Regions from separate parts of the Stutzerimonas tianxiuensis genome, predicted to be linked through region 1. Evidence: predicted binding sites of a transcription regulator. Region 1 holds the regulator's gene; each other region holds the start of a gene.
What was found. Region 1 encodes FliA, which starts transcription of late flagellar genes. Its sites were predicted from a motif close to CTAAAGTTTNNNNNNNNNNNGCCGNTAA; they were not measured.

Region 1 (7,792 bases):
TACTCGATTACCCCACAGGCTACTCGTGCGCCGCCACCGCCGAGCGGTTTGGGCTCGTCGGAATAGTTGTCGCCGCCTTCATGAACCATCAAAGCGTGGCCTTTGAGATCGCCGAGGCTTTTCAGGCGTGGTGCCAGTACCGGTTGATTGGCCTTGCCCTCAGCGTCAACCACCAGGACCGGCAGATCACCCATGTGGCCATCACCCCAGGGTTCGCCATGCTTGCCGGCGTTCTTGGGATCCCAGTGACCGCCAGCCGCAACCGCTGCTGCCGGTTTGCCGTCTTTCTCTGCGGGCTGGCAGCTGCCATTGGCGTGGACATGAAAGCCGTGCGCGCCGGCATTCAGGCCAGACAGGTCGGGACGAAATACCAGGCCCTGATCGGTGGTTTCGATCTTCACGGTGCCGACGGCGCTGGCGATGCCCTGGTCGTTGACCTTGTTCATCTCGACCGTAAGGGTTTCGGCCTGCACGCCCATTGCGGCGCAGCCGGCCATTGCAGCGATTAACCACTGTTTCATAGCACGCTCCTGTTCTGACTGAAGTGGGGCAGCGTTACGCCACCCGTCGACTGTCTGACTACCTCGGCCCAGACGCGTTCGATTGGCCTGCCATGGCCTCGCATGGCCGTACAGAGGCTCGACCAAAACTGGACCTCTTCTTGCTATAGCCCGGACAGGACGCGTTTTGCGTCAATTCTTTGTTCTTGTCTGGCGGGGTCTACGTGGATCGCACGCAACTCATCAATTTCGGCAACGGCCTAGCGGGCGCAGGGCGGGGTAACCTCGGGGTGCCGCTGCTGTTGCTAGTCATGATGGGCATGATGATGTTGTCGGTGCCGCCGTTCCTTCTGGACCTGCTGTTTACCTTCAACATTGCCTTGTCGATCGTCGTGCTGTTGGTCAGCGTCTACGCCCTGCGGCCACTGGACTTTGCCGTATTCCCGACGATCCTACTGGTCGCCACGCTGATGCGGCTCGCGCTCAACGTGGCATCGACACGGGTAGTGCTGATCAATGGCCATGAGGGCGGCTCAGCGGCTGGCCACGTGATCGAGGCGTTCGGCAACGTGGTGATCGGCGGCAACTACGTCGTCGGTATCGTCGTCTTCGCGATTCTGATGATCATCAACTTCGTCGTAGTTACCAAAGGTGCCGGGCGGATCTCCGAAGTCAGCGCGCGCTTCACCCTCGACGCCATGCCGGGCAAGCAGATGGCCATCGACGCTGACCTCAACGCCGGGTTGATCGATCAATCCGAGGCAAAAGTGCGCCGGGTCGAGGTCGCCTCCGAGGCGGACTTTTACGGTTCGATGGACGGTGCGAGCAAGTTCGTTCGCGGCGACGCCATCGCCGGCCTGCTGATTCTGTTCATCAACCTCATCGGCGGCGTCGGCATCGGCATGGCGCAGCACGGCATGAGCTTCAGCGAGGCGGGGCAGGTTTATGCCTTGCTGACCATCGGTGACGGCCTCGTTGCGCAGATCCCTTCGCTCCTGCTGTCGACGGCCGCCGCCATCATGGTGACCCGCGTTACCAGTTCCGAGGACATGGGGCAGCAGGTCAACCGGCAGATGTTCGCCTCGCCCAAGGCGCTGGCGGTATCGGCGGGCATCATGATTGCCATGGGCCTGGTGCCGGGCATGCCGCACATGTCGTTTCTCGGCCTTGGTGCGGTAGCTGCAGGTGGCGCCTACTGGATCTGGCACCGTCAGAAGCAGGTCACGCAACAGGCCGAGCAGGAGGTGCAGAAGCAGCAGGAAATGCTCCCTGCCCAGCGGGCCGCCGAGACCAAGGAACTGGGCTGGGATGATGTGACGGCGGTGGATATGGTCGGCCTGGAGGTCGGTTACCGGCTGATCCCCCTCGTCGACCGCAATCAGGGTGGACAGTTGCTGGCCCGGATCAAGGGCGTGCGCAAAAAGCTGTCCCAGGATCTCGGCTTTTTGATGCCGTCGGTGCACATTCGCGACAATCTCGACCTGCTGCCCAACGCCTACCGCTTGACGCTGATGGGTGTGAGCCTGGCGGAAGCCGAGGTGTATCCGGATCGCGAGCTGGCAATCAATCCGGGGCAGGTATTCGGCCCGCTCAACGGCATCGCCGCCAAGGACCCGGCTTTCGGGCTGGAGGCGGTATGGATTGAAGCCAGCCAGCGCGATCAGGCGCAATCGCTCGGCTACACGGTGGTCGATGCCAGTACTGTGGTGGCGACGCACCTCAACCAGATACTGCACAAGCATGCCCATGAATTGCTCGGGCATGAGGAAGTTCAGCAGCTACTGCAATTGCTGGCCAAGAGCTCGCCCAAGCTCGCCGAGGAGCTGGTGCCAGGGATGATTTCCTTGTCCACGTTGCTCAAGGTGCTGCAGGCGCTGCTGCAGGAGCAGGTGCCGGTGCGTGACATCCGTACGATAGCCGAGGCCATCGCCAACGTCGCTGCCAAGAGTCAAGATCCCGCCGCAATGGTAGCGGCAGTACGTGTCGCGCTGTCTCGTGCAATCGTGCAAAACGTTGTCGGGCTTGAGCCGCAGCTGCCTGTGATCACCCTTGAACCCAGGTTGGAACAGATATTGCTCAATAGTCTTCAGAAGGCTGGGCAAGGCTCGGAAGATGGCATTCTCCTCGAGCCGGGAATGGCCGAAAAGTTGCAACGTTCTCTGGTAGAAGCGGCACAGCGTCAAGAAATGTTAGGTAAGCCGGCGATTCTGCTGGTGGCAGGTCCAGTCCGCGCGATGCTGTCGCGGTTTGCCCGCCTCGCCGTACCGAACATTCATGTCCTGGCCTATCAGGAAATACCGGATAACAAGCAGGTCACCATCGTTTCAACGGTGGGTCAGAATTAACTGAGGGCTACAGGCCATGCAGGTCAAACGTTTCTTCGCAGCCGACATGCGTATCGCCATGAAGATGATTCGTGACGAGCTGGGCGCTGACGCCGTGATCACGGGAAACCGTCGGGTCGCTGGCGGCGTCGAGCTGACCGCTGTGCTTGATTATCCGATGGAATCGGCTGTGGCGAAGCAGCCTAATCCGGCTCTCGAAGCCGAGCTGCGCAAGACTCAGGCGCGACTTGCCAGTGCCCACGCCGAAATCAGCGCGCCAGCGCGCGGTTCGGCTGGTCAGGATCGTCAGCTGCTTGACGAGAAGCCCGCAGCTGCGCCCCAGGTAACCCCCGGCGCCGCGAGCCCGTCGTTCGAATCGCGTGCGGTCGAGGCGATGCAGTCGGAGTTGCAGGGTCTGCGTGAACTGATCGAAGTGCAGCTCGGTTCGATTGCCTGGGGGCAGGAGCAGAGCCGCCGTCCGCAACAGGCTGGCCTCTGGCGCCGCCTGCAGCGCATCGGTTTGCCGGCCGAACTGTCTCGCGCCTTGCTTGAAAAAGTCTCCACCGTATCGGAGCCACGCCAGGCCTGGCGGATGTTATTGGCTCATCTGGCGCAATCGATCAAGGTGACCAAGGTCGAGCCGCTGGAAGAGGGCGGGGTGATCGCTCTGGTCGGCCCAGCCGGTGCCGGCAAGACGACCACCCTGGCCAAGCTCGCTGCACGCTACGTGCTCAAGCACGGCCCGCAGAGCATCGCTCTGGCGAGCATGGACAACTATCGGATTGGGGCTCAGGAACAGCTGAAAACACTGGGGCGTATTCTCGACGTACCGGTTATTCAGCTGGACCCGAGTCAGCCCTTGAGCAAAACACTAGCGCCGCTGGCTCGTAAGCGCCTGATTCTTGTCGATACCGCTGGTCTACCCGCGGGTGACTCGATGATGAAGGTGCAGCTCGAAGCGTTGGCGGACCGTGGCATCAAGGCGAAAAATTATCTGGTTCTGCCAGCGACCAGCCAGAGCCAGGTGCTCAAGGCGACCTGGCACAATTACCGCCGTTGCGGGCTGGCTGGCTGCATCCTGACTAAACTGGATGAGGCCGGCAGCCTGGGCGATGTGTTGGGGCTTATCATCAGTCAGCATCTGCCTATCGCTTACCTCGCCGATGGGCCGCGTATTCCGGACGACCTGCATCTGCCTCGCAGTCACCAGTTGGTCAGTCGTGCGGTGAGCTTGCAATCGGAAGAGAATCCGAGCGAGGAAACCATGGCTGACATGTTCTCCGATCTTTACAACGGTTCTCGGAAGGTCGGATGAACGCTTTGCTACGTGTGACACACAAAGAAGACGCGTTCGGGCTGAACGCATCGATGGCCCTAGGGCTCCAGCAAGAGATAGGCGTGTGAAAATGGGTATGCATCCCGTACAGGTTATTGCAGTGACCGGCGGCAAAGGTGGCGTCGGCAAGACCAACGTATCGGTCAATCTGTCCTTGGCGCTGGCCGATCTCGGGCGTCGGGTCGTATTGCTCGACGCCGACCTTGGTCTGGCCAACGTCGATGTGTTGCTCGGCCTGACAACCAAACGCACCCTGGCTGATGTCATTGCCGGTGAATGCGATCTGCGTGACGTGCTGATCCAGGGGCCGGGCGGCATCCGCATCGTGCCGGCCGCATCCGGCACGCAGAGCATGGTGCAGCTATCGACGCTGCAGCACTCCGGCCTGATCCAAGCGTTCAGCGATATCGGCGATGACATCGATGTGCTGATCATCGACACCGCCGCCGGCATTGGTGACGGGGTAGTGAGCTTTGTGCGCGCCGCACAGGAAGTGCTGCTGGTGGTGACCGACGAACCCACGTCGATCACCGATGCCTACGCGCTGATCAAACTGCTCAATCGCGACTACGGCATCAGCCGCTTCCGGGTACTGGCCAACATGGCCCATGCGCCGCAGGAAGGCCGCAATCTATTCGCCAAGTTGACCAAGGTGACTGAGCGCTTCCTGGACGTGGCGCTGCAGTATGTAGGCGCGATTCCTTACGATGAGTCTGTGCGCAAGGCCGTGCAGAAGCAGCGCGCCGTTTATGAAGCTTACCCCCGTGCAAAGTGTTCGCTGGCGTTCAAGGCCATCGCGCAGAAAGTTGACACCTGGCCGTTGCCGGCAACGCCACGCGGTCATCTGGAGTTCTTTGTGGAGCGCCTGGTAAGGCCCGCCGCAGAGCCTAACGAACAATAGCGGCTGGATTCGGTATGTATTACAGCAAAGCTCAGGCTAAAGACTCGCAGTACCAACTCATCGATCAATACGCGCCGCTGGTCAAACGCATTGCTTACCACCTCCTGGCGCGTTTGCCGGCGAGCGTGCAGGTCGACGACCTGATGCAGGCTGGGATGATCGGCTTGCTGGAAGCGTCAAAGAAATATGACGCCGGCAAGGGTGCGAGTTTCGAGACTTACGCGGGTATTCGCATACGCGGTGCGATGCTCGACGAGGTGCGCAAGGGTGATTGGGCGCCGCGTTCGGTACACCGGAATTCGCGCATGGTCAGTGAGGCGATTCGGGCAATTGAGGCCAGAACAGGACGCGACGCTAAAGATCAGGAAGTTGCGGCCGAACTTAAATTGAGTCTCGATGAGTACTACGGCATTCTGGGCGACACCTTGGGCAGCCGCCTGTTCAGCTTCGATGATCTGCTTCAGGAAGGTGAGCATGGGGAGTTCGAGGAGGATGCTGCCAGCACCCATCCGGAACCGTCCCGCGATCTCGAAGACGAGCGTTTTCAACAGGCGTTGGCTGAAGCCATCGGCAACCTGCCCGAACGTGAAAAGTTGGTGCTTTCGCTGTATTACGACGAAGAGTTGAACTTGAAGGAAATCGGTCAGGTACTGGGCGTCAGTGAATCGCGGGTGAGCCAATTGCACAGTCAGTGCGCGGCACGTCTGCGGGCTCGTCTTGGCGAGTGGCGCGCGCGTTAACGACCGGTTTGCAACAAAGCATTAGAGACCGCTTACGAGCTTCATTCATGAGGCCCGCAAACAGACCGTGAGCAGGTCTCGGATTCGGGTTTACGGAGGTGTACTTGGACAAGAACATGAAAATCCTCATCGTCGACGATTTTTCGACCATGAGACGGATCATCAAGAACCTCTTGCGCGATCTGGGCTTTACCAATACCGCCGAAGCGGACGACGGCACTACTGCTTTGCCAATGCTGAAGAGCGGAAGTTTCGATTTTCTCGTCACCGACTGGAACATGCCCGGCATGAGCGGCATCGACCTGCTGCGCGCTGTGCGCGCCGACGAGCGCCTCAAGCACCTGCCGGTGTTGATGGTGACCGCCGAGGCGAAGCGCGATCAGATCATCGAGGCCGCGCAGGCTGGCGTTAACGGATACGTGGTCAAGCCATTCACGGCTCAAGTGCTCAAAGAAAAGATCGAAAAGATCTTCGAGCGCGTCAACGGCTGAAGCAGTAACGCCGCGAGGGCACTATGACGCAAGCAGACCAAGGCCTGGCAGAGTTCGAAGCGACTCTGAGGGCTCATGCACCCCAATTGATTGAAAGTCTGCAGCAAGGCCGCTTCGAAGAAGCGACGCAGATGTTTAACGAGCTCAATCAGGCGCGCAACCTGGGGCTGTACCAGGAAGTCGGCAAGCTCACGCGTGAGCTGCACAACGCCATCGTCAAGCTCGAAATGGACACCTGTGCGACGGGGGGTGATCCGTCGCCAATCACCGACGCCACGGACCGATTGTCCTACGTGGTGGAGATGACCGAAAAAGCGGCCAACCGCACCATGGACCTGGTTGAGGAATCGGCGCCGCTGGTGAACTACGTCAGCTACGAAGCCCAGAGCCTGACTGCCGATTGGCAGCGCTTCATGCGTCGCGATATGAACGCTGAACAGTTCCGCGACCTGGTCAAACGCATCGATCAGTTTCTCCAGCGCAGCATGAACGATGGCAGTCAGCTGTCGCAGAACCTTAGCGAAATCATGCTGGCCCAGGATTTCCAGGACCTTACCGGTCAGGTGATCAAAAGGGTGACCCGGCTCATTACCGAACTCGAAAGTAACCTGCTTAATCTGGTGCTGATGGCAGGCCAGGTTGACCGCGTGGCGGGCATCCAGCATGACCGCGAAGCGATGCGCGCCGAGCAGGAACTAAAAAAACAAGAAAAACAGCCTTCCAATGGTGAAGGTCCGCAGATGCATGCCGATATACGTGAAGACGTCGTTTCCGGGCAGGACGATGTCGATGATCTGCTTTCGAGCCTGGGCTTTTAGGGGAAGTTAAATATGAGCTTCGACGCCGATGAAGAAATCCTCCAGGATTTCCTGGTAGAGGCCGGCGAGATTCTCGAACTATTGTCAGAGCAGCTGGTGGAGCTGGAAAGCAGCCCCGATGACACAGCCTTGCTCAATGCGATTTTTCGCGGTTTCCATACGGTAAAAGGCGGTGCCGGGTTTCTCCAGCTACATGAGCTGGTGGAATGCTGCCACATCGCCGAAAACGTCTTCGACATCCTGCGCAAGGGTGAACGTCGCGTCGACTCGGAATTGATGGATGTCGTTCTCCAGGCTCTGGACTCCGTCAATGAAATGTTTAGCCAGGTGCGCGAGCGTACCGAGGTAACCCCGGCGACCCCTGAGCTACTGGCAGCGCTGGCCCGCTTGGCTGAGCCGGCCGGTGCGCAGGAACCTGTGGTCGAAGCCCCTGTCGAGGCTGAACCCGAGCCTGCGGTTACTGCCGATAGCGAGTTCGAGCAGTTTCTTGGCGCGCTGGAAGAGTCTGTCGAGACCCCAGCCTCCAGTGCCGCTGACGAGATCACCGACGAGGAGTTCGAATCGTTGCTTGATCAACTCCACGGAAAAGGCCAGTTCGCGGCTGAGCAGGACGCAAAGCCGGCAGCATCGGCGGCGGCTGTTGTGCAACCGTCTGCCAGCGACGAGATCACTGATGATGAGT
Region 2 (7,792 bases), on a different contig from region 1:
CGTGTCGCCATGTTCCGCGGCGTGCAAACCATCCCCTTCGACCCGGCAGCCCTGCCCGCCGACAAGGTCAGCCAGTCGGCTGTGGACGAGCTGCTCAAGCGCAACATCGTCAATGTTGGCGACTGGGTGATCCTGACCAAGGGCGACACCTACCACGGCACCGGTGGCACCAACACCATGAAGATCCTGCGTGTGGGCGATTCGTTGACCTGATTGGCGCGGCGCGCCAGCTGCCGGTCAGAGCGGCCTGGCGCGCCGTTCCCAATTAAAGAAGGTCTATGCCTGCTTCAGTTCGTTATGCCCCGAACTGACGGGTCAGAAAGGCGTCACTCAATACCTGCCCCCGCGGCAGCCCCGCCAGAAACATGCGCTTTGCGCAGTCTTCGACAAAGCCGCTTCCACCGCATATCAGTGCGATCTCCTGACGCGATGCGGCGCGCAGCGACTGCAGACGGCTGCCTGTATGCCCCCTATCGACGTACTCGATGCTCAGGTTGCTATTCGCCTCGGCAAGCGCTTCGAGCGGCCCTTGCAGATAGGAGGCTCCACGGCAGAAATGCAGCAAACGGATCGGTCCCTGGTGCTCCTGATGCAGCGCTTCTCGCATCAGGCTCCAGAGCGGGGCAAGTCCCGTCCCGGCAGCCAGCAACAATAAAGGCCTCGCCTGCCATTCGGGCTCGTAGCGCAGCGCGCCGGTATGCGGTTGGCCCAAGTGCAGAGTGTTACCGACGGTCAGCGTACGCGCCACATCGCAGAAGGCACCGTTGTGCCGACAATCGAGGTGAAACTCAAGCCAGTGGTCTTCCCAGGGTACGCTTGCCAATGAATAGGGCCGGGCGACTCCATGGTTACTCCACAACAGCACATGCTGACCCGTCTGGTAGCGCAGCGGTCGTGCGGTGGGCAACAGGCGCAACCGCAAAACCCGGTCGTCCAGCCAGTCGTGCCCGACCACTCGCGCCGGCACCCCTTCGCGCGCTGGGTCGAAAATCGCAACCTCGAGGTTTTCCGCCACACTGCATTGGCAAGCGAGCCGCCAGCCTTCCAGGCGCCTGGCAGCGTCGAGTGCCTGCGGGCGGGCGTCCTGCGGCTCCCCTTGCAGGCAGCGCACCAGGCAGGCATGGCAACTGCCTGCTCGGCAGCTAGAGGGTACGTTGAGGCCGGCATCATTGAGCACATCGAGCAGATTGCTGCCCTTCGCCACCCGCCAGGTCCGCTCCCCGTGGGTGATCTCAGGCATTCACCGCAGCCCAGCTGGTCTCGCACCGATTTCGACCATTTCCCTTGGCTCGGTACAGCGCGTCGTCGGCGCGCTGCAAGGATTCATCCAGATCGTCGCCTTCACGAAGCAGGGTCAAGCCGACCGAGAGGCTCAAATGACCAGCCTGCTTAGCCCCTTCCGGCAGCGGGGCATTGGCGAAAGTTTCGCGCAAGCGCTCGCAACAAGCGCTGAATTGCTCGGCGTCGGTGTTCGGCAACAATAGAACGAACTCTTCACCACCGTAGCGAGCCAATATGTCGTCGTCTCGCAGACAGGATCGAGCCACGGACGCAAAGGTTTGCAACACCCGATCACCCACTGCATGTCCATGCAGGTCGTTGACCCGTTTGAAATAGTCGAGATCGATCAGCGCCAGGCCGGACTGATGCCCTGCCCGTAGCCGACTCAGCTCGGCTTCCGCCTTGCGCAGGAAGTGTCGGCGGTTGTAGAGACCCGTCAACTCATCGGTCGAGGCCAGGTCTTCCAGCTGCCGCATCATGCCACGCAGCGTTTCCTGGTGAGCCTGCAGAGCAAAGCGGCGCTGACGCATGCGTTGGCGCAACCTGTAGACATAGCTGACGAACAAGCACATCCAAACCAGGGTCACCAGCAGCACGCCAGTCTGCAGCAGTGCCGTCTGCGGGTCATTCAGGTGACCCATTTGCGCATCGAAATACACCATACCGACGAAGCTGAAGAGCGCCAGCACGGCATAACGAACAAAGATTTTTGGCGGGAGGAACACAGCAAACATCAGCACCAGCACGTACAGCACCAGCAACGATCCACGGTTATCGCCGAGATTGAACAGAAAGAAGGTCAGCCAGACCAAGGCAACCAGCACTTGTGGTTCGGTCAGACTGGGGTCGCGAAAGCGCAGGTTGTGGCCTCGATAGAAGACCCAGAAAAAGGTTAACTGGCTGGCCGCAATCATCACCGACCCCGCGACCGCCGTCTCGACCGGCGCTTGGTAGAAACCGGCAGCCACAGTAATCCAGGTGAGCAGCAATGCCAGACCGTAGGTGGCGGCCGCCATGCCAAAGCGCTTGGTCACCAATAACTGCAGCGCTTGCTGTTCGCTTTCGTCACGACTAGCGCGCATGGAATCCATCCCATAGTGGCAATTCGTCACACTTTACGCTGCGCGTTGTAAAAATCCTATACGCAGCTGTATCGACAGTATGAGAAAACATCACCAGAAACCGCTGCCATCGGACGATCATCTTCAACAAGACCTTTGCTATTGCGCTCGCGCCGATGTGGAGCCGACATCTCGGCCCGTAGTGCAACGCCGTGTCGCTGCCAGCGTCATGCCAGTTTCCGCAGTGCATCCCTTCACCTTTGGTCCGTCTGTGTTCCCTGCTCTACGGCAGGTTATACTGCCGCGCATTTTTTACTGAGCGTGTCGGTCGCTTTCTCGATACGCACTGTTTTCGCCCCGCCAAGAGGACGCGCTGCATGACCGTGATCAAGCAAGACGACCTGATACAAAGCGTTGCTGACGCTTTGCAGTTCATCTCCTACTACCACCCCGTCGACTTCATCCAGGCGATGCACGAGGCCTACCTGCGCGAAGAGTCGCCAGCAGCCCGCGATTCCATGGCACAGATCCTGATCAACTCGCGGATGTGTGCGACCGGCCACCGGCCGATCTGCCAGGACACCGGCATCGTCACTGTATTCGTGCGCGTGGGTATGGACGTACGCTGGGACGGCGCAAGCATGAGCCTGGACGACATGATCAACGAGGGTGTTCGCCGTGCCTACAACCTGCCGGAGAACGTTCTGCGTGCTTCGATCCTGGCCGACCCGGCAGGTTCCCGCAAGAACACCAAAGACAACACGCCAGCGGTAATCCACTACTCCATCGTCCCCGGCGACAAGGTGGAAGTGGACGTCGCAGCCAAGGGTGGCGGTTCGGAAAACAAGTCGAAGATGGCGATGCTCAACCCATCCGACTCCATCGTCGACTGGGTGCTGAAGACCGTTCCGACCATGGGCGCCGGCTGGTGTCCGCCGGGCATGCTCGGCATCGGCATCGGCGGCACCGCCGAGAAAGCGGCGGTGATGGCCAAGGAAGTGTTGATGGAATCCATCGACATCCATGAGTTGAAAGCCCGCGGCCCGCAGAACCGCATCGAAGAGCTGCGTCTGGAGCTGTTCGAGAAGGTCAACCAGCTGGGCATCGGCGCCCAGGGCCTCGGCGGCCTGACCACCGTGCTCGATGTGAAGATAATGGATTACCCGACCCACGCCGCCTCGCTGCCGGTGTGCATGATCCCCAACTGCGCCGCCACCCGCCACGCACACTTCGTGCTTGACGGTTCCGGCCCGGCCGAACTGACCCCACCGCCGCTGGATGCCTACCCCGAAATCGTCTGGGAAGCCGGCCCGAGCGCACGCCGCGTCAACCTCGACACCATCACCCCGGAAGAGGTGCAGAGCTGGAAGCCGGGCGAGACCGTCCTGCTCAACGGCAAGATGCTCACCGGCCGCGACGCCGCGCACAAGCGCATGGTCGACATGCTGAACAAGGGCGAAGAACTGCCGGTAGACCTCAAGGGTCGCTTCATCTACTACGTCGGCCCGGTCGATCCGGTCGGTGACGAAGTGGTTGGCCCGGCTGGCCCGACCACCGCGACGCGCATGGACAAGTTCACCCGTCAGATTCTTGAGAGCACTGGCTTGCTGGGCATGATCGGCAAGTCCGAGCGCGGCCCGATCGCCATCGACGCGATCAAGGACAACAAGGCTGTCTACCTGATGGCGGTCGGCGGTGCGGCTTATCTGGTCGCTCAGGCAATCAAGAAGTCCAAGGTACTGGCCTTCGCCGAACTGGGTATGGAAGCCATCTACGAGTTTGAAGTGCAGGACATGCCTGTCACCGTTGCGGTCGACACCAACGGCGAGTCAGTGCACATCACTGGCCCAGCAATCTGGCAACAGAAGATCGCCGACAGCCTCGCGGTCGAAGTGCAGTAAGCGACACGCCGACACAAAAAAGCCCGGCCAATTGCCGGGCTTTTTTATTCTTTCAACGCGCGATTAGCGATTGAAGCGCTCAACCAGCGCGCGCAATCCACGTGAGGCGTCTTCCAGCTCGCGCCCACGTTGCATGGTCAGGTCCGCCTTGCCGGCATTCGTGTCGGTGGTTACGGCGATATGGGTAACCTGCCGTGCGATGTCTTCCGCCACATGCGCCTGCTCTTCCGCGGCGGCAGCCATTTGCTCGCTCATGCCGGTGATCCGGTTCACCGCTTCACGAATGCCTTGCAGCGCCTGCTGAGCCTCGATGACCTGAGCCAGTCCTTGCGCCGCTTCCTTGTCACCCACCTGGGCGATCGCGACCGCCTCGCCAGCCTTGGTGGTCAATGATTGGATGATGCCCTGGATCTGCTGGGTCGACTCTCGAGTCTTGCTGGCCAACGCCCGCACCTCGTCCGCAACCACGGCGAACCCCCTGCCCTGTTCGCCGGCGCGCGCGGCCTCGATCGCAGCGTTAAGGGCCAGCAGATTGGTTTGTTCGGCGATGGTCTGGATCATTCCGGCGGCCGACATGATTTGCTGGGTTTCGCCCGCGAGTTCGTTCACCGCATTGCCGATACTGGTCACGGTGTTCGCGAGCGACTCCATGGCCTTGCGCGAACTTGCTGCGACCCGGTCACCCTCGTTCGCCAGGCCATTAGCAGCGCTCGCTTCAGCTGCAGTTTGTTGCACATGGCTGGCGACTTCAGTGATTGATGCCGTCATCTGAGTGACCGCCGTGGCCGTCATGTCGGTCTCACCGCGTTGCTGGCGCAGGTCGTTCTCGGTCTGGCTAGCGAGCATAGACGTTTGCGCCGAGGCGCTTTCGACCTGTACGGCAAGATCCGACACACGCGTCAGCGCGGTACGCAAACGTGCGTCCTCACTGATCAAGGCCATTTCCAAACGCGCCGCATGGCCTGAGTGATGGGTATAAGTAAGCGCAACGACCGGGTCGGTAAACGCTTCAGGAACACGCATAAGAATCCGCTTCAGCTGCCGTTCCGCCGAAACATGAGAGCTCAGGCCCAGCGCGAAGAACAAGCCAAGCACCACGACCACTTCAACCACAGGCGGCAGCCAGAACATACCCGCCGTCGCCAGCGCGGCTGCGCTCACAGGCAGTGCCAATACACGTGCCCAGCCAGAGGCCCGCCGGCCGAGCGAAACGGCAGGCTGGCCTGCCCGCAGACGCGCATAGAGCTCAGTGGCTTTGGCGACCTGCTCGGCAGTCGGCCTGACCCGTACCGACTCGAAGCCAGTCAGCTTGCCGTCGTCGAGAATCGGTGTGACATAGGCGCTGACCCAGTAAAAGTCGCCGTTCTTACAGCGATTCTTCACCACGCCCATCCAGCTTTTACCCGCCTTCAGGTAGCCCCACATCGCCTGAAATACCGCCGGCGGCATATCTGGATGGCGGACCAGATTATGGTCACTGCCGATTAGCTCAGCCTTGGCATAGCCGCTGATTGCAACGAATTCGTCGTTGCAATAAACAATCTTGCCCTGGGTATCGGTGGCAGAGATCAAACGCTGATGCGCCGGAAAGCTCCGCTCGGTATTGCTAACAGGTCCGTTGTTTCGCACTTTGATCTCCGTATGGTTAGTCGATTCTAGACAGACTCACTGGTCATGACGAATCAATTTGTTACAGACATCGGGCATGGACCTGAGAACTTGAACGAGCGCCGTGCTTATTTGACGAAAAGCGACGAATGGAGGGCAGTGGACGGCTAGCGCGGCGCTATAGAGCGGTTTGACGCAACTGCACGAACATTGCTTCGACCTTTGATCTGGCCCATGGCGTTTTGCGCAGAAACGTCAGGCTCGACTTGATACTGGGGTCGCTCTTGAAGCAGCGAACATCGACTCGCTCCGCCAGCCCTTCCCAGCCATAGTGAGCCTGCAGCTCGACGAGTATCGATTCCAGCGTTACGCCGTGGAGCGGGTCTCGGGGTTGGGTCATGGTGGCCTCAGACCTTGAGCAGGCAGCGCCTGCGGAGTGAAACAAAAAGGCCCGCCGGAGCGGGCCTTGAACGGAGCGGCATCTTACAGACTGATGCGGGTCCCTAGCAGCTCGAGAAATGCAGCCAGCCAGGCGGGATGTGCTGGCCACGCCGGGGCAGTCACGAGATTACCGTCGGTGTGTGCTTTGTCGACGCCAATGTCGACGAACTCACCACCGGCCAGGCGGACCTCCGGCGCACAGGCGGGATAAGCGCTACACGCACGCCCTTGCAGCACATCGGCCGCCGCCAGCAGCTGAGCGCCATGGCAGACCGCAGCAATCGGCTTTTTCGCTTCACCAAAGGCCTTGACCAAACTGATCACCTGCTCATTGAGGCGAAGGTATTCAGGCGAACGGCCTCCCGGCACCACCAAAGCATCGTAATCTTCGGCCCGCACCGCAGCGAAATCGAAGTTCAGCGCAAAATTATGGCCGGGCTTCTCGCTATAGGTCTGATCACCCTCGAAGTCATGAATCGCGGTGCGGACGGTGTCGCCAGCCTTCTTGTCCGGGCAGACCGCATGCACGGTATGACCAACCATCTGCAAGGCCTGAAACGGCACCATGGTTTCGTAATCTTCGACGTAGTCACCGACCAGCATCAGAATTTTCTTCGCAGCCATCAGAACGCTCTCCCTTTCAGTTGGACACTTTATAAACGGCCCGGCCAGTGCCGTCAGCCGCTTCGGTTGAAGATGTTAATCACGAGCCGATCAAGCAGCCCCCACAAGCGCTGGTAGACGCGCTGGCTCAGCGGACGAGAATGCCACTGCTCAAGATCAATTTCGAAGCTGTGCGAAAAATCAGTTTCAAAGCTGCTGGCCACCGACTCACTGAATTGCCGGTCGACCGCTTCAAGATTGGCTTCCAGGTTCCAGCGCAAATTCCAGTGATCGAAATTACACGAGCCGACGCTGACCCAATCATCGACCAATGCCATCTTCAGGTGCAGAAAGTGTGGCTGATATTCATGAATGCGCACGCCGGCTCGCAGCAGCCTTGGATAATAGCGCTGCCCGGCATAACGGACCGAGGGGTGATCAGTGTTGCGGCTGGTCAGCAACAGCCTTACATCGACGCCGCGTCTCGCCGCGCGCATCAGCTCCCGACGAACGCGGCCAGTGGGCAGAAAATAAGGGGTCGCCAACCAGATTCTGCGTTCGGCGCGCTGCAGGTTGCGCAGCAGGCTATGGAGAATGTCCCGATGTTGCCGCGCCGCCGAGTAGGCCACTCGGCCCATGCCATCATCGAGTGACGGATTGGCTGGGACCTTTGGTAGTCGCTGCGGTAGCGGCAGCTGCCAGATTCTCTTTTTCAGGCACAACGTCCATTGCACATCGAACAGATGCTGCCAGTCGGCAACGAGCGGGCCGCTGATTTCAACCATCGCTTCGTGCCAGTGCTCATCCGGCTCAGAAGGGTTCCAGAACTCATCGGTAGCCCCTGTCCCGCCTACAAAACAACGGGTGTCATCGATAAGGATCAGCTTGCGGTGATCG
Region 3 (7,792 bases), 140 kb from region 1:
ATTAAATAGCCTGAGCAGGCTGTAGCCACAACGCGCCATATCGCCGCACGTTAGCTCATAGGCTCTAGCTCGATGCTCAGGGCGAGGTCAAGCCCGCTGCAGTCATCGCCTGTCGGATCAGCCAGGCCACTACTCCCAGGGCGAGTACGCTTGCTGACCAGATCAGAACCAACCAGGTCATGCGCTTCCACAGCGGCTTGGGCTCGGCTGCACCGCTTTCGTGCTTGTTTTGCATATATCGCTCCGTGACGGCCCGTTTCAGTGATAGCCGTCTTCTGCACTGACCTTTCCGCGAAACACGTAATAGCTCCAGGCGGTGTACATGAGGATCAGCGGAATGATCAGCAGCGCTCCGACCAAGGTGAACCCCTGGCTCTGGGGTGGCGCAGCGGCGTCCCAGATGGTGACGGACGGCGGAATGATGTTTGGCCAGAGGCTGATCCCGAGTCCGCTGTAACCCAGGAAGATCAGCGCCAGGGTAAACAGGAACGGAGAATAGTGGGCGTAACGCTTGATTGATCGCAGCAGCCCGAAGGTGCACGCCAGCACCAGAATCGGCACCGGTAGGAACAGGATCAGATTCGGCATGCTGAACCAGCGCTCTGCGATGTCCGGATGGGTCAGCGGCGTCCAGATACTGACGATGCCGGTAACGGCCAGCACCGCCCAGACCAGCGGAATACCGATGTCATGCATGCGTTTCTGCAGGTCACCGGCGGTTTTCATGATCAGCCAGGTGCAGCCAAGCAGGGCATACGCCACGATCAGGGCCAGGCCGCAGAACACCGAGAACGGCGTCAGCCAGTCCAGTGGGCCACCGGCATAAGCGCGATCAGCCACAGGGAAGCCATGGATGAAGGCACCCAGTGCGACCCCCTGGAAGAAGGTTGCGGCCAGCGAGCCACCAACAAAGGCCTTGTCCCACACGTGCTGTCGGGCTGCGCTGGCCTTGAAGCGAAACTCGAACGCCACACCACGAAAGATCAACCCCATCAGCATGAAGATGATCGGCAGGTACAGCGCCGAAAGCACAACCGAATAAGCCAGCGGGAACGCGGCGAACAGTCCGGCCCCACCTAGGACGAGCCAGGTCTCGTTGCCGTCCCAGATCGGCGCCACGGTATTCATCGCGACATCGCGCTCGGAGGTATCGGCCAGAAACGGAAAGAGGATGCCAATACCCAGATCGAACCCATCCATCACCACGTACATCATGATGCCGAAGATGATGATGACGGCCCAGATCAGCGAAAGATCAATTCCCATAACTCAGTTCCTCTCGCCCAGTTGGTCACCATGATCGTGAGGGATCGCCTCGTCTGCTGCGGACAGTGGCCGCATCGGCGTGCGCTTCTCGCCCGGCCCACCAGCGCCCTTCTCGTTGCCTTCATTGATGATCGGCCCTTTGCCGATCAGACGAAGGACGTAGACGAAACCAATGCCGAATACCGCGAAGTAGATCAGGACGAACATCGCCAGGGTCAGCCCCAGCTGCCCGGCGCTATGGTTGGATACCGCATCGGCAGTCCGCATGATCCCGTACACCACCCAGGGCTGCCGCCCAACCTCGGTGGTAAACCAACCGGCGAGAATCGCAAGAATCCCCGACGGGCCCATCAGCAATGCGAGACGCAAGAATGGCTTGGAGTGAAACAGTCTGCCGCCGCGACGCAGCCACAGACTCCAGAAACCGGTGAAGATCATCAGCAGTCCCAACGCGACCATGATCCGGAAGGTCCAGAAGACAATGGTTGAATTGGGCCGGTCCTCCTTGGGGAAGTCCTTCAGCGCCGGGATCTGCTCGGTCAGGCTGTGCTTGAGAATCAGACTGCCCAAATAAGGAATTTCGACCTTGTAGCGAGTTTCTTCCCGCTCCATGTCCGGCCAGCCAAACAACAGTAGCGGCGTCGGCTCACCTGAAGTGTTATCCCAGTGACCCTCCATCGCGGCGATCTTGGCGGGCTGATACTCAAGGGTGTTGAGACCATGGAAATCCCCCACCACTGCTTGGATTGGCGCGACGATCAGCGCCATCCACATCGCCATGGACAGCATCTTGCGCACTGCGGGGTTGTCGTTGCCGCGCAGCAGGTGCCATGCGGCAGAGGCGCCTACCATGAACGCCGTCGCGAGAAACGCGGCAATCGCCATGTGGGTCAGACGGTAAGGAAACGACGGGTTGAAGACGATAGCAAACCAGTCCACTGGAATCACGATGCCATCGATAATCTCGTGACCCTGCGGGGTATGCATCCAGCTGTTGGATGCCAGGATCCAGAAGGTTGAAATCAAGGTGCCGACTGCGACCATTAATGTCGAAAAGAAATGCAGCCCAGCGCCAACGCGGTTCCAGCCAAACAACATGACACCGAGGAAACCGGCCTCGAGGAAGAACGCGGTGAGTACCTCATAAGCCAGCAACGGCCCCGTGACGCTCCCAGCAAACTCGGAATAGGCGCTCCAGTTCGTGCCGAACTGGTACGCCATGACGATGCCAGAGACCACCCCCATACCGAAGTTGACGGCAAAAATCTTCAGCCAGAAATGGTACAGATCTCGATAGACCTGGCGCTTGGTTTTCAGCCACAACCCTTCCAGCACCGCCAGGAAACTCGCCAAACCAATGGTGATCGCTGGAAAGATGATGTGGAACGAAATCGTGAAAGCAAACTGGATTCGCGCAAGCTCAAGCGCTTCCAAACCGAACATTAACCACCCCTCGTCAGTAAGCCACCAGCCCCTGGCTTGTTAGTCAAAGCACGCATTACTGACAGCATTAAACCGCAAGGGTGCGTCGATTACCCCGTTACAGGTTGACGCAGGTCAAGGTAAACGCTCGAAGGTTGTGGTCAGGCCAACCTCTGGCACGTTGCTGTCTGGCATGTGCAGCAACGGTCACGTCGCGGGGTTCAGCGCATCAGCAAGGCATCATCACGCAGCATCAGCCTCGGAAGTAACCCACCTTGCGATTCAACTCCTGAGCGAGCGTCGTCAGGTCTCGACTCGAGGCGGCGACTTGATTGGAGGCAGCAGAACTGGCGACGGCCGAATCATGGATGCGCGTGACGCTCTGGTTCACCTCCTCGGCCACCGCACTCTGCTCTTCCGAGGCCGTTGCGATCTGAGCATTCATTTCGTTGATCGAGCCGACCTCTTGGCGAATCTTCGACAGCGCCCCCTCCGCCTCGTGAGTTTGCTCGACCGTCTGTTGCGCCATTCGCCTACTGGCCTGCATCACCTCTGTCGCCTTGCCTGCTCCAGCCTGCAAGGACTCGATCATTTCACTGATCTCACTCGATGACTGCTGGGTACGGTTAGCCAGCGACCTCACCTCGTCGGCCACGACCGCGAATCCTCGGCCGTGCTCCCCGGCCCGCGCCGCCTCGATGGCAGCATTCAGGGCCAAAAGGTTGGTCTGCTCTGCAATGGCGGTGATGACCTGAAGAATTTTTTCGATGCTGCCGCTTTGCTCGGAAACCTGGGTAACCGTTTCGGTGGCCTCCTCAAGCACCTTGGCCAGATTGTGGATCGATATCGCCGTTTCACCCACCACACGGGTACCGGTCTCGACTTGCTCGTCGGCACTTTTGGCTGCAGACGCGGCGCGGGCAGCAAAGTTGGCGACTTCACTGACGGTCGCTGCCATCTGATTGATCGCGGTCGCCACCTGCTCGGCCTCGGCGGACTGCTGCTGGATCTGCTGATTGCTGTTGGACGATGAGGTCAGCAGTTCCCCTGACGCCACGCCAAGCCCGTCTGCAGCCGCACGAACTTCGGCGATGATGCCGGTCAATCGGCTGGCCATTTTTGCAGTCGCACCCATGACGCTGTCCGGATAGCGGGTGAGGATCACCTGGCCGAGGTCGCCATCGGCAAGGTTGCCGATTACGCGGGCCACTTCATCTGGCTCTGCGCCGAGGGTTGATCGCAACTTGCGGATGATCAGCACTGCGATCGCCGTGCCCAATAAAATCGCTATGCCGGTGACAGTGACGATGAGCATGAGAAAGCCGCTAGCCGTATCACGTACCACGGTCACCTGCTGATTTATGGACATCTCCTGATGATCGATAAAGGCATTGATCAGGCGCAGCCATTCGTCATAGCCACCTGCGACGTTTTCCAGGAGAAAGGCGTAGGCTCGTTCCGAGCCTTGAGCGAACCGCATGTCGATAACTTGCCTGGTCAGCTCATTGGTCTTCACTTCTACCGCTTCGATCTGTCCCATCAGTTGAAGCTCGATAGGGTCAGCGGTGCGCTGGGCCAACATTGCCTTCATCGGACCGGCCGAGTCGGCATACATTTTTGCAAGCCGGTCGATTTCAGCTACCCGATTACGCGCAAAATTCGGGTCAGCCGCGCTTACCGCATCGCGTACTGCAATTGCCCGGTCGTGAACGCTTCCTCGGAAGTTGATCGCGTATCGCTGCTTCAAACCTGCCTGAGAACTGATGCTCTTCATGGTCTGATCAATGGTGTCGACCTTGAACGCACTGATCATCGCAACAACCGCCATCAACGCGAGTACGACGAAAAAACCGAGACCGAGGCGCCTGGACACTGACATATGCTTGTTCATGATGAGTCTCTGTACGGGAGCTGCTAGGCAGCCAGCGATAAAGGTCGTTACGGCGCGCCACCAGAAAACTCTGAGGCGGCCATATCCTGCACAAGAAGATGGCACATTGATATATATTTGTACAAGTATTTCGCGTTTATCGGCAGTAATAAGTAGTTATTCCGATGCAAAACCCTCCCATAGAGCGAAAAAACCTCCACCTTGCACGCTGGATGTACAAGTTTGAGAATTTAGCTTGATACAAGGGCGCGCAGACCCAGACCAGACGCATCGGCGTGGGTGAGGCATATTGAAGTGATCGAAACGAGCATGAGGAAGGTAGAAACGAAAAAAGCGGCCTTATGGCCGCTTTTCGCGTGGCTTCCGCAAATGGGAAGCAGATATGGCGCAGCGGACGGGACTCGAACCCGCGACCCCCGGCGTGACAGGCCGGTATTCTAACCGACTGAACTACCGCTGCGCGTCGGCCGGACTTTCGTCCGATTCGCAAAGCTTCAATCCTCAACCGTTGTGACTAGTGGCTGATCGCCCTGCGAGGCGCGCAATTTACGCACCCCCCCTCACCAAGTCAACACTGTGCCGCGATTATTTATAAAAAAATAACGGCGAACCCAAATGGTTGCTGTAATTGACCGGCCGCTGGGCACCTTTTGCCTGAAAAACAGTCAGTTGCACTGGCATAGTCAGGTGCTTGTTTGTCATGGTCTGGGTCTACACTGCCAGCCAAGCCCGCCGCTTGCAGCTTCCGCGATCCGAACAAGCGGTCACCATCATCAATTACTTGGTTTCATGGAGCGCCTAGCTTGGCTTCCCCCGCAGCACTGCAGAAAGTTCGCCAGTATGCGCCCCTGGTCGTTAGCGCAGTTGTCGTCGTGCTGTTCGGCCTCTATCTGGCTGGCCAGATCATGACCTGGCTCAAACTGACTCAAACGCCGCCTGCCGCTATGCTGGACGATCGCCAAGCTGCCGGGGCCGCACCTGATCTCGAGCGAATGGAGCAGCTATTTGGGTCTCCCCCTTCAACCGACCAGAGCTATAGGCCCGGCGAATCGAGTTCTAATCTAACCTTGCTAGGCAGCTTCGTTCATGCGGACCCGGCTCGGTCGACCGCAATCATTCAGCTGAGCAGCCAACCGCCGCAGCTTTACCGGATTGACCAGGAGCTTGAATCGGGGGTGCGCCTGTACAGCGTTCACCCAGACAGGGTCGAAGTGAAGCGTGGTGCTCGTATCGAGAGCTTATTTTTCCCAAGCGTTCGCTCCCCCACGGCCGCGCTCGATAGCCTGCCCGACTATAGTGAGCCAGCGGAGGAGGAAATACTCGACCCGCAAGCCGAGATGCTTCAACAGCAGATGGAAGCACTCCGGCAACAGATGGAAGGGACTACAAGCCCGCCAGAAACCATGCCCTCCGACGAACAGACCACGGAAGACAACTGACCGATGCTGCCATTTTCCTCCCGCCCGCTCATTGCTTTGCTCGCCGCCGGTCTGCTTGCCGCTTCCCTGCCTCTGCACGCCGCCGACCCAGGAATCGAGCCGAGCGAGACCCAACAGGACGGCTGGACGATCAACCTCAAGGATGCGGATATCCGGGCCTTTATCGATCAGATAAGCCAGCTGACCGGGCAGACCTTTATCGTCGATCCTCGCGTAAAGGGACAAGTGAGCGTCGTGTCGTCAACGACCCTTTCCCTTGAAGAAATCTACCAGCTCTTCCTGTCAGTCATGGCCACCCACGGCTTCAGCGTGCTCACCCAGGGTGAAGTAGCTCGAATCGTGCCCAATGCTGAAGCCAAGTCGGAGGCTGGCGGAGGACCGACCGGTGGAGATCTGCTGGAGACCCGCGTCATCCAGGTCCAGCACACCTCTGCCACTGAATTGATTCCATTGATCCGTCCCCTGGTGCCGCAATATGGGCACCTTGCGGCCGTCAGCTCAGCCAATGCGCTGATCATCAGCGACCGCAGCGCCAACATCGCGCGCATCGAAGACTTGGTACGCCAGCTCGACAAAGCCCAAAACGACGATTACTCGGTGGTGAATCTGCAATACGGCTGGGCTGTGGACATCGCTGAGGTTCTGCGTAACACCTTGGCACGCGGAGAAGCCAAAGACACTGCCGGTGCACAGATCATTGCCGATTCGCGCACCAACCGTCTGATCTTTACCGGACCAGAACTGGCTCGCCAGAAGTTGGCCAGCCTGGCTAAGACACTCGATTCACCCAGCACGCGCTCAGCCAATACCCGAGTGATTCGCTTGCGCCACAATGACGCCAAATCGCTCGCCGAGACGCTCGGAGACATTTCTGAAGGGCTCGCCGCGCCTGGGGATGGCGAAGCCCAGGGTGGCCGCCAGCAGAACATACTCATTCGCGCCGACGAGAGCCTCAACGCTCTGGTCATGCTGGCCGAACCGGAACTGATCTCGACGCTCGAATCGATAGTTCGCCAACTCGATGTGCCCCGGGCCCAGGTGATGGTGGAAGCAGCCATCGTCGAAGTATCCGGGGACATCACTGACGCACTTGGCGTGCAGTGGGCCGTGGATGCGCGAGGAGGCACTGGCGGAGTCGGTGGTGTCAGCTTTGGTAACACGGGGCTCTCTATCGGCAGCGTGCTCAATGCCATCAATGACAATGAGATCCCGAGCAATCTGCCCGACGGCGCCATCATCGGTGTCGGCACGCGTAGCTTTGGTGCACTGATTACCGCACTGTCTGCCAACAGCAAGAGCAACCTGCTTTCGACCCCGAGCCTGCTGACGCTAGACAATCAGGAAGCCGAGATTCTGGTGGGCCAGAATGTGCCATTCCAGACCGGCACATACACAACCGACGCGTCTGGTGCGAACAACCCGTTTACCACGATCGAGCGAGAGGATATTGGCGTCACACTCAAGGTGGTCCCGCATATCAACGAGGGCGCCACGCTGCGCCTGGAGATCGAGCAGGAGATTTCATCGATCGCACCGTCCGCAAGCCTTTCGGCGCAGGCCGTGGACCTGGTGACCAACAAGCGATCGATCAAGAGCACCATCCTCGCCGAAGACGGCCAAGTCATCGTACTGGGTGGTTTGATTCAGGACGACGTGACTCGTACCGATTCCAAGGTGCCGCTGCTCGGCGATATCCCACTGCTGGGAGCGTTGTTCCGCTCCACCCAGGAGAGTCACATCAAACGCAACTTGATGGTGTTCCTACGGCCGACAG
Region 4 (7,792 bases), on a different contig from region 1:
AAGGACAACTGCTGCTGCAAGCGCTCACGCATTCGCGGCAAGGCAGAACCGAATGACAGGACACGTTCGTACTTGCTGCTGTCGCGGATCTCTCGCCAGCGAGCGTGATAACGATATTGCTTGCGACCGCGAGCGTCGCGTCCAGTCGCCTGCATATGACCTTGAGGATCCGGGCAAATCCAGACATCGGAATAAGCGGGCGGAATGGCCAGCTTGTTGATGCGGGCTATTTCCTGCACATCAAGGATGCGCTCGCCCGACGGCAGGAAATAAGCAAATTTACCTCTGAGCTTTCGGCGGCTGATGCCTGGCCCGTGATCGTCCACGTAGTGCAGATCGGTAGGTAGCTCAGGGCAGAGGGCCGTGCCGGTATCCGGCATTTCATCCGCCGGCTGCGGGCGAACGCCCTCCGCCAATTGCGGCGCCTTCCCGCTGCCCTGATCGATCAGCATGCATGCTCCTGAAAGGGCCTCTGCCCGGCGTTCTAAGCCCAGCTGCGTCAATGATTGTGCGTTGAATGCAGCCAGGCTGTCCTGGTGGTTGTTGGCGACTTGCTGGGCGAGGCCGGTGTCAGTCTTCGCTTTCCTGGCTGTTACGCATCAACAGCCGTATCGCGGCTACAAGTTCGTCGATTGCCTCGCGATAGATAGCCGGATCCGCCTTTGTTTCGGCGCTGTCCGCCAGCCGTCGTGCACTTTCCAGATGGTCATTTATCGAGGAATAGTCTCCGATCATATAAGCGCTCCTGGGTTCGAACGAGAAGGGTGCTGACACAAGCGCTGTGTCTCAATAACAGACCGGCACGGACGACAGGGGTTCTGGCTCGCGTAACGGCGCAGCATGAACAGCAATGTTGTTTCCATTTTTGCTGCCAATGCCATGCCGCTTGTCAGTAGCGGCGCCTCCACCGAGATCATTGCGGCAGCTGATCGCGGAAATATTGGCTCCGTCCGGCTCCGATACTCACTGTTCGGCGCCGTTGAATCATGCTCAGTCAGTAATCCCAGGCTGTGCAGGCATGGACCATGCACTCAATTTCACGCCATCCTTGCTCAATTCGAGTCGGGCAGCCTCCAGCAAACCGGCCAAGTGGGCCGGGTCTGCATACTGAGATCGCGCGATATGTAGGATTGATAGAACTTCGTCACCTGCCGCACTGGTTACGCTTAGCGAGAAGCTGCCGTCCGTGTGGTCGGCTCGAGTCACTGCATGACAGGGTAAAAACGCCATTTCGCAGATGCGTCTGGCTTCATCAAGGTCAAGGACTGCCGATGTCATCCTCTTGGTCCGCAGATATTGATCATTTTGCAGGTGCAACGTCGAAGATCAGATTGATCCCATCGCCGCTGCCGTCACCCACTACCGAGCCCTGTACCGGTTTGTGCGTCACCTGACGACCCTTGTAGAAGTCGCTCAGATGCTGCTGCGCTACATCGCAGACATGTGTGATCAATCCGGTGGTCTGCGTATCGCGGGGAATGATGAACTTGAGGGTGATGCAATGGCCTTGTTCACCCTCCGGCAGATTGGCCAGACCGCTGCTATGCCATTGATCATTGACGTAGGCTTCTGCACCTTTCATGGGCTGCTCCTTGTTTATTGGCTTATTGCTGGGACCGTCGAATACCCGAATGGGTCCGTCTGCTCAGCGGAGCACCTGCGCGGATCAGGCACTTGAAAGCGAAAAGGCCCGGCGCTTGCGCAGCCGGGCCTCATCTAAACGCGGACAATTTTATTCGGGCATGTGCCAAGGAGCCAAATGTACGCCTTGGCGACTCAGGTCGGCGCGTGCCTGCTCCAGTGACTGGCCGAGCTTGATCGGGTCGGAGTAGACATGGCTAGCCAGTTTGCAATGACCGACGGTGCGCGATTCGCTGCCATCCAGAACTGTGATACTGAGCTCGCCGTTGCCTTCGAGCAGCGTCCAGGCCACGCACTGGAATGGTTTGAACGCACGGTCAGTAATCAGGAGGGCGTCGTTAAAGCGAAGCGGGCTGTTCATCAGGCATGTCTCTCTGTGTGATAACCAAAAATCGGATATGAGCCTGCCGCCAAGCTGTCGGCGCTGGCCTTACATATCCATTGATGTACACAGAGGACCGATAAGTCACAGGGCTGTTTCGTGTTTTACGGTTTTTTTTGCAATTAGCCAAAGGTCTAGCATTAGCTGCAGCTTGCACTCTCGGCTTAATTGCAAGCTAAGTTATTGTTTTAGTTGAGCTAGTTTCAGGTGGCACATGTAGATTCCGGTTCAAACCTGCGTTTAATGTTGTTTCGGGTGTGGCGAAGAGCCGCAACCGGAGTAAAAAACAAAACGGCCAGATCCAAGTTCTGGATCTGGCCGATGTATACAAAGCGCTGCGCTAATTCTGCGTAGTCAGACCTTGAACTGCCTGAGCAGGCGATTCAACTGCTCGGCTAGCTCACCGAGCCGCTCTCCTGCCGCGCTCGACTGCTCGGCGGCCTGTGTACTTTGTTGCGCCAACCCAGCTGCCTGAGTGACATTCTGGTTGATGTCTTCGACTACGTGCGTTTGTTGCAATGTAGCGCTGGCTATCGACGCGTTTAATCCCGACAGGTTGCGCAGTGCCTGGGCAATTTGGCCAAGGCTTGCCCCGGCCTGACTCGCTTGCTCCACGGTGGCCTGGGAAGCTCGGCTGCTTTCCATGATCACCGTGACGGCTGCACCTGAGTTCTTCTGCAGGCGTTCGATCATTGTGTGAATCTCGGCCGTTGAGGTCTGGGTGCGTTGCGCAAGCAGGCGAACCTCGTCGGCTACCACTGCGAAGCCTCGACCTTGCTCACCTGCGCGGGCTGCCTCGATCGCGGCGTTTAGTGCGAGGAGGTTGGTCTGATCGGCGATCGATCCGATGACCTCGAGAACCGATCCGATCTTGGTGGTCTCGTCAGCTAACGACTGGATGACGCCGACCGCTTCGTTGATGGTGGTTGAGAGCTGGTCGATCTGCTGCAAGCTGGCTTCGATATTTCGTTGCCCCAAGCCTGCCTGTTTCTCCGCGTCACCTACTTCATTGGATGCCTGTTCAGCATTCTTCGCCACTTCCTGAACAGCATAGGTGACCTCGTTGACGGCTGTGGCAACCAGCTCCATTTGTTGCGACTGTTGCTGACTCTGCTTGTGCGCCTGTCCGGCCAGACCGCCGAGTGCATTAGAGGAGGTTTCCAGTGCGCCGGAGGTTTCAAACAGTTGCCCGATCACCGAGCGAAGCTTGGCCGTGAAGGTGTTGAAGTCGCGGCTAAGGGTGGTCAATTCGTCGTTGCCCGACACGTCGAGGTTCCGCGTCAGGTCGGCTTCGCCGCTGGCAATGTTGGCCATCGCCTGCATGGAGTGGCGCAATGGCTGAGTGATACTGCGGATGAGAATGGCGACCAGCACCGCCATCAGCGCAGCAATTGCCAAGCCAATGATCGAAAAACGTACTAGATAATTCTGGAACTCCGCTTCGACGTCGTCGACGTAGATCCCCGAACCTATGATCCAGCCCCATGGCTTGAACAGCTCGACATAGGAGATCTTCGGCACGGGGTCTTTCTCGCCGGGCTTCGCCCATTGATAGTCAACCAGGCCGGCACCTTTGAGTTGGGCAATCTTGACCATCTCGTTGAACAGTTCTTTGCCGTTCGGATCCTTAACCTTGGACAGATTCTGGCCCTCAAGCTCGGGTTTCATCGGATGCATGACCATGACGGGCTGCATGTCGTTGATCCAGAAATAGTCGTTCTGGCCATAGCGAATCAGACGAACCTGATCCATTGCGGCTTTCTGTGCCTCGGCCGTCGTCATGCTCCCGTTGGCTTCGAGCTGCTGGTAATAGGTCAGTACGCCTCGCGCGGTCTCGACGATGTTTTGCGTCATCACCTGCTTGCCTTTGTACAAGTCGCTACGCACCTGCTGGATCATCAGCAGGCCAAGCACGAAGAGCATGACCACCGCTACCAGCGGAATCAGCCAGAGGCGCTTACTAATCGGGAAGTTTCTTAGCAGATTCATAGGGTTGTAAGCTCCTGTTAATGTCTTGTGTTTTTTATTATTCGAATAGGGAGTGGAGCGCGGCGACACGGTCTGCCCTGAAAAACAGTTAAGGCAGCGGTTTTGGTCATGGCTCATGAATAGCGTTTCGGCTGTCAGTTGAAAAAGATGAGGGTGGCCGCGTTCACCAATGAATTTACTTGGCTAAAGCGAGTCAGAACAGCGCTCAGATGGCTATCTGACATATACCTTTGTGGCATATTCAGCCGCGATAAAATCCAGCGTTAAATTGGGGAAATAGATGGACCTATGGATTGCCTTTCAGGCGTTGCTTCTAGGGGTAGTGGAAGGCATCACGGAGTTTCTGCCTATATCGAGCACCGGGCACCAGATCATCGTCGCGGACCTGATCGGTTTCGGCGGGGAAAGAGCGCTGGCTTTCAACATTATTATTCAGCTAGGCGCCATCCTGGCGGTTGTATGGGAGTACCGGCGCAAGATAGTCGACGTGGTAGTCGGCCTGCCGAAACAGAAGCAGGCCCAGAAGTTTACCGGGAACCTACTGGTCGCGTTTTTTCCGGCGGTGGTGCTTGGTGTCACCTTCGCTGATCTCATCCATGAGTTCCTGTTTAACCCGATCACGGTTGCTGCCGCACTGGTAATTGGTGGCGTAGTGATGCTCTGGGCTGAAAAGCGAGTGCATGAAGTGCAGGCCGAAACGGTTGATGACATGCACTGGAGCCAGGCCCTGAAGGTGGGTTTCGCACAGTGCTTGGCTCTCATTCCCGGCACCTCCCGTTCGGGTGCAACGATCATCGGTGGATTGTTGTTCGGGCTGTCCCGAAAGGCAGCCACAGAGTTTTCGTTCTTCCTGGCCATGCCAACCATGGTCGGTGCTGCGGTGTACTCGGGTTACAAGTATCGAGATCTTTTTCAGCCAGCCGATTTGCCGGTGTTTGCTATCGGCTTTGTTACATCGTTCATCTTTGCGATGGTGGCTGTCAGAGCCTTGCTGAAATTTATAGGCAACCATAGCTACGCGGCATTTGCCTGGTATCGAATCATCTTCGGCATCATCATCCTTGGAACCTGGCAGTTCAGCCTGATCGACTGGAGTACGGCGGCTGGCTGAGCACGCTTGAACAGATAGCCAAGGAGCGCTTACGTGCCCTCGTTCGAACATCAGCTTCTATCAGTCAACGGCATCACACTCAGCATCTATAGCGCGGGTCCCCTGGATGGGCCTGTAGTCTGGTTGCTGCACGGGTTTCCTGAAAGTTGGTATTCGTGGCGCCACCAGATACGGCTGCTGGCGGAGGCGGGATATCGGGTGTTGGTCCCTGAAATGCGCGGCTACGGGCAGACCAGCGCTCCGGATGATGTCTCCAGCTATGACCTGATGACCGTCTGCGCAGACATCCAGGCGGCGATGGACCTGCTTGGTCAGCGTTCGGTAGCAGTGGTGGGGCACGATTGGGGCGCACCGGTCGCCTGGCATCTAGCCTTGCTTGAGCCGCAACGAGTCAGAGTGATCGCCGCCATGGCCGTGCCCTATGGTGGTCGTCCGAAACGACCTGCTATAGAGATCATCCGCAGCCAGTTCGCTGATCGGTTCAACTACATTCTTTACTTTCAGCAGCCTGGTGTTGCCGAGACCGAATTGGATCAGGACATTCCGCGCACGTTGCGGATGATGATGCACAACACTTCGGCGGCGGTCCCCAAGGATTTCTTTCTACAGGACAAGCCGGCCGGCAGCTCGCTCTATCAGGGCATGCGAGATCCCGGCGCGCCCCCAGCCTGGTGCGCTTCGGACGCGTTCGCCGTCTACCTCGCTACGTTCGAGGGGCGTGGCTTTCGTGGCGCACTGAACTGGTATCGCAATTTCGAGCGTAACTGGGAGCGCACAGCGCCGTTAGCCGAGCGAAAGGTTGAGCAGCCCGCGCTTTTCCTGCTGGGCGACAAGGACCCGGTCGGTACTCTGGAAGCCCATACGCTGCAGAAGATGCCCAGCTGGGTTTCGGACCATGAGCAGCACATCGTCGAAGACTGTGGTCATTGGATACAGAGCGAGCAGCCCGAGCAGGTCAACAGGCTTCTTCTCGGTTTTCTTGAGCGCCGCTACACCCAGGCCCGATAGCGGCTAGCTGCTCGTAGCGCCAGAGGTAAGCGGCTAGAATCCCCGGTTTTCCCGCGGGATCACTTGCCATGGAATTACGCGGTCAGCTTAAAAGCTGGAACGATCAAAAGGGATTCGGTTTCATTCGGCCGGAACAGGGTAGCGAGGAAATCTTCGCGCATATTTCGGCCATGCGCGGCGCTCGCCGTCCGGTGCAGGGCGACCGGGTACTCTACATCAGTGAACGGGACGAGAACGGACGCCTGCGCGCCACGCATCTCCGCCTGGACGCAGGGCTGTCTTTAGACGAGCCGGCCATTCGACGAAAGCCGCCTGGGGTAGCGATCCAGTCCGCGCAGAATAGAAGCACCCAACCAAGGGCCAAGTCGCAAGCAAGGCCTCGGCGCAACGGGGCGATAAGGTGGCCGCCCCTAAAACTCCTAGGGTTGATTCTGCTCTGTCTTTTACCGGCGCTCGGGCTTTTTCGTATGGCGGGGCAGGGTAGCTACTGGCCGCTCTGTGCCTATCTCTTGGGTAGCCTGTTGGCCTTTGGGCTCTACCTGCACGACAAGCGCAGCGCACTGCGTAGCGGCCGGCGTACACCCGAGGCCCGCCTGCATCTGGTTGAGTTGCTGGGTGGCTGGCCGGGTGCGTTGATCGCTCAGCAGGCATTGCGCCACAAGACCCGTAAATTCTCATTCCAGCTGGTGTTCTGGCTGATCGTTATCGTTCATCAGGCCGCGTGGCTGGACTACCTGTATCTCCAGAGCATGTATCGACTCCTGCCGCAGTTCTGAGTACATAAAACCAACGACAGCAGATCCAAAAGCGCCCCGGATTAGCGGGGCGCTTTCGTGCGTTGCGGACCTTTAGATCACGCCGAGGCTGCGCAGGTAGTCATCGTACGTTCCGCTGAAGTCGGTCACGCCCGAAGCCGACAGCTCGATAATGCGGGTCGCTAGCGACCCGACAAACTCCCGGTCATGGCTGACGAAGATAAGAGTGCCCGGATAGTTCTCCAGTGCAAGGTTGAGCGCCTCGATCGATTCCATATCGAGGTGGTTCGTAGGTTCGTCCATCAGCAGCACGTTGGGCTTTTTCAAGATCAACTTGCCGAAGAGCATGCGGCCCTGTTCGCCACCGGATATCACCCGGACGGATTTCAGGATTTCGTCGTTGGAGAACAGCATGCGACCGAGCGTGCCGCGCACGACCTGCTCGCCACCTTGCGTCCATTGACTCATCCAGTCGAACAGCGTGACATCGTCTTCGAAGTCATCGGCGTGATCCTGAGCGTAGTAGCCGAGTTCGGCGCTCTCGGTCCACTTCACCGAACCCGCATCGGGTTGCAGCTCGCCAACCAGCGTGCGCAGCAGGGTGGTCTTGCCAATCCCGTTAGGGCCGATGATGGCTACGCGCTCTCCGGCCTCGACCGTGAAGCTGAAATTCTTGAACAGCGTTTTGCCGTCAAAGCCCTTGGCCACATGCTCCACGGTCACAGCCTGGCGGTGCAGCTTCTTGGTTTGCTCGAACCGGATGAAGGGGCTGACACGGCTGGACGGCTTGACCTCGGCCAGCTGAATCTTGTCGATTTGCTTGGCCCGTGAAGTCGCCTGCTTGGCCTTGGAGGCGTTGGCCGAGAAGCGGCTGACAAAGGTCTGCAGTTCGGCGATTTGCGCCTT

Region 2: a site for FliA is predicted at 5,940-5,967, ahead of ACSSNI_RS16625 (methyl-accepting chemotaxis protein). Genes of this name have one in related genera too.
Region 3: a site for FliA is predicted at 4,626-4,653, ahead of ACSSNI_RS03790 (methyl-accepting chemotaxis protein). Genes of this name have one in related genera too.
Region 4: a site for FliA is predicted at 4,137-4,164, ahead of ACSSNI_RS06120 (methyl-accepting chemotaxis protein). Genes of this name have one in related genera too.

Annotation. Positions count from the first base shown of each region.
Region 1 is NZ_JBPVWS010000002.1:79,500-87,291, forward strand. Features, by position in the region: gene sodC (superoxide dismutase family protein) at 1-521, opposite strand, end outside; gene flhA (flagellar biosynthesis protein FlhA) at 725-2,845, shown strand; gene flhF (flagellar biosynthesis protein FlhF) at 2,862-4,139, shown strand; gene fleN (flagellar synthesis regulator FleN) at 4,231-5,061, shown strand; gene fliA (RNA polymerase sigma factor FliA) at 5,076-5,801, shown strand; gene ACSSNI_RS03020 (chemotaxis response regulator CheY) at 5,918-6,292, shown strand; gene ACSSNI_RS03025 (protein phosphatase CheZ) at 6,316-7,110, shown strand; gene ACSSNI_RS03030 (chemotaxis protein CheA) at 7,123-7,792, shown strand, end outside.
Region 2 is NZ_JBPVWS010000013.1:80,547-88,338, reverse strand. Features, by position in the region: gene pyk (pyruvate kinase) at 1-213, shown strand, start outside; gene ACSSNI_RS16640 (iron-sulfur-binding ferredoxin reductase) at 296-1,240, opposite strand; gene ACSSNI_RS16635 (GGDEF domain-containing protein) at 1,233-2,363, opposite strand; gene ACSSNI_RS16630 (fumarate hydratase) at 2,720-4,243, shown strand; gene ACSSNI_RS16625 (methyl-accepting chemotaxis protein) at 4,307-5,872, opposite strand; gene ACSSNI_RS16620 (VF530 family protein) at 6,030-6,251, opposite strand; gene ACSSNI_RS16615 (DJ-1/PfpI family protein) at 6,335-6,919, opposite strand; gene ACSSNI_RS16610 (phospholipase D-like domain-containing protein) at 6,970-7,792, opposite strand, start outside.
Region 3 is NZ_JBPVWS010000002.1:222,954-230,745, reverse strand. Features, by position in the region: gene ACSSNI_RS03805 (DUF2474 domain-containing protein) at 77-235, opposite strand; gene cydB (cytochrome d ubiquinol oxidase subunit II) at 259-1,266, opposite strand; gene ACSSNI_RS03795 (cytochrome ubiquinol oxidase subunit I) at 1,270-2,709, opposite strand; gene ACSSNI_RS03790 (methyl-accepting chemotaxis protein) at 2,942-4,579, opposite strand; tRNA gene ACSSNI_RS03785 (tRNA-Asp) at 4,963-5,039, opposite strand; gene ACSSNI_RS03780 (type II secretion system protein N) at 5,383-6,018, shown strand; gene gspD (type II secretion system secretin GspD) at 6,022-7,792, shown strand, end outside.
Region 4 is NZ_JBPVWS010000003.1:219,734-227,525, forward strand. Features, by position in the region: gene ACSSNI_RS06100 (DNA topoisomerase IB) at 1-452, opposite strand, end outside; gene ACSSNI_RS06105 (hypothetical protein) at 571-735, opposite strand; gene ACSSNI_RS06110 (hypothetical protein) at 1,301-1,582, opposite strand; gene ACSSNI_RS06115 (hypothetical protein) at 1,733-2,002, opposite strand; gene ACSSNI_RS06120 (methyl-accepting chemotaxis protein) at 2,378-4,012, opposite strand; gene ACSSNI_RS06125 (undecaprenyl-diphosphate phosphatase) at 4,293-5,123, shown strand; gene ACSSNI_RS06130 (alpha/beta fold hydrolase) at 5,157-6,131, shown strand; gene ACSSNI_RS06135 (DUF1294 domain-containing protein) at 6,200-6,907, shown strand; gene ACSSNI_RS06140 (ABC-F family ATPase) at 6,980-7,792, opposite strand, start outside.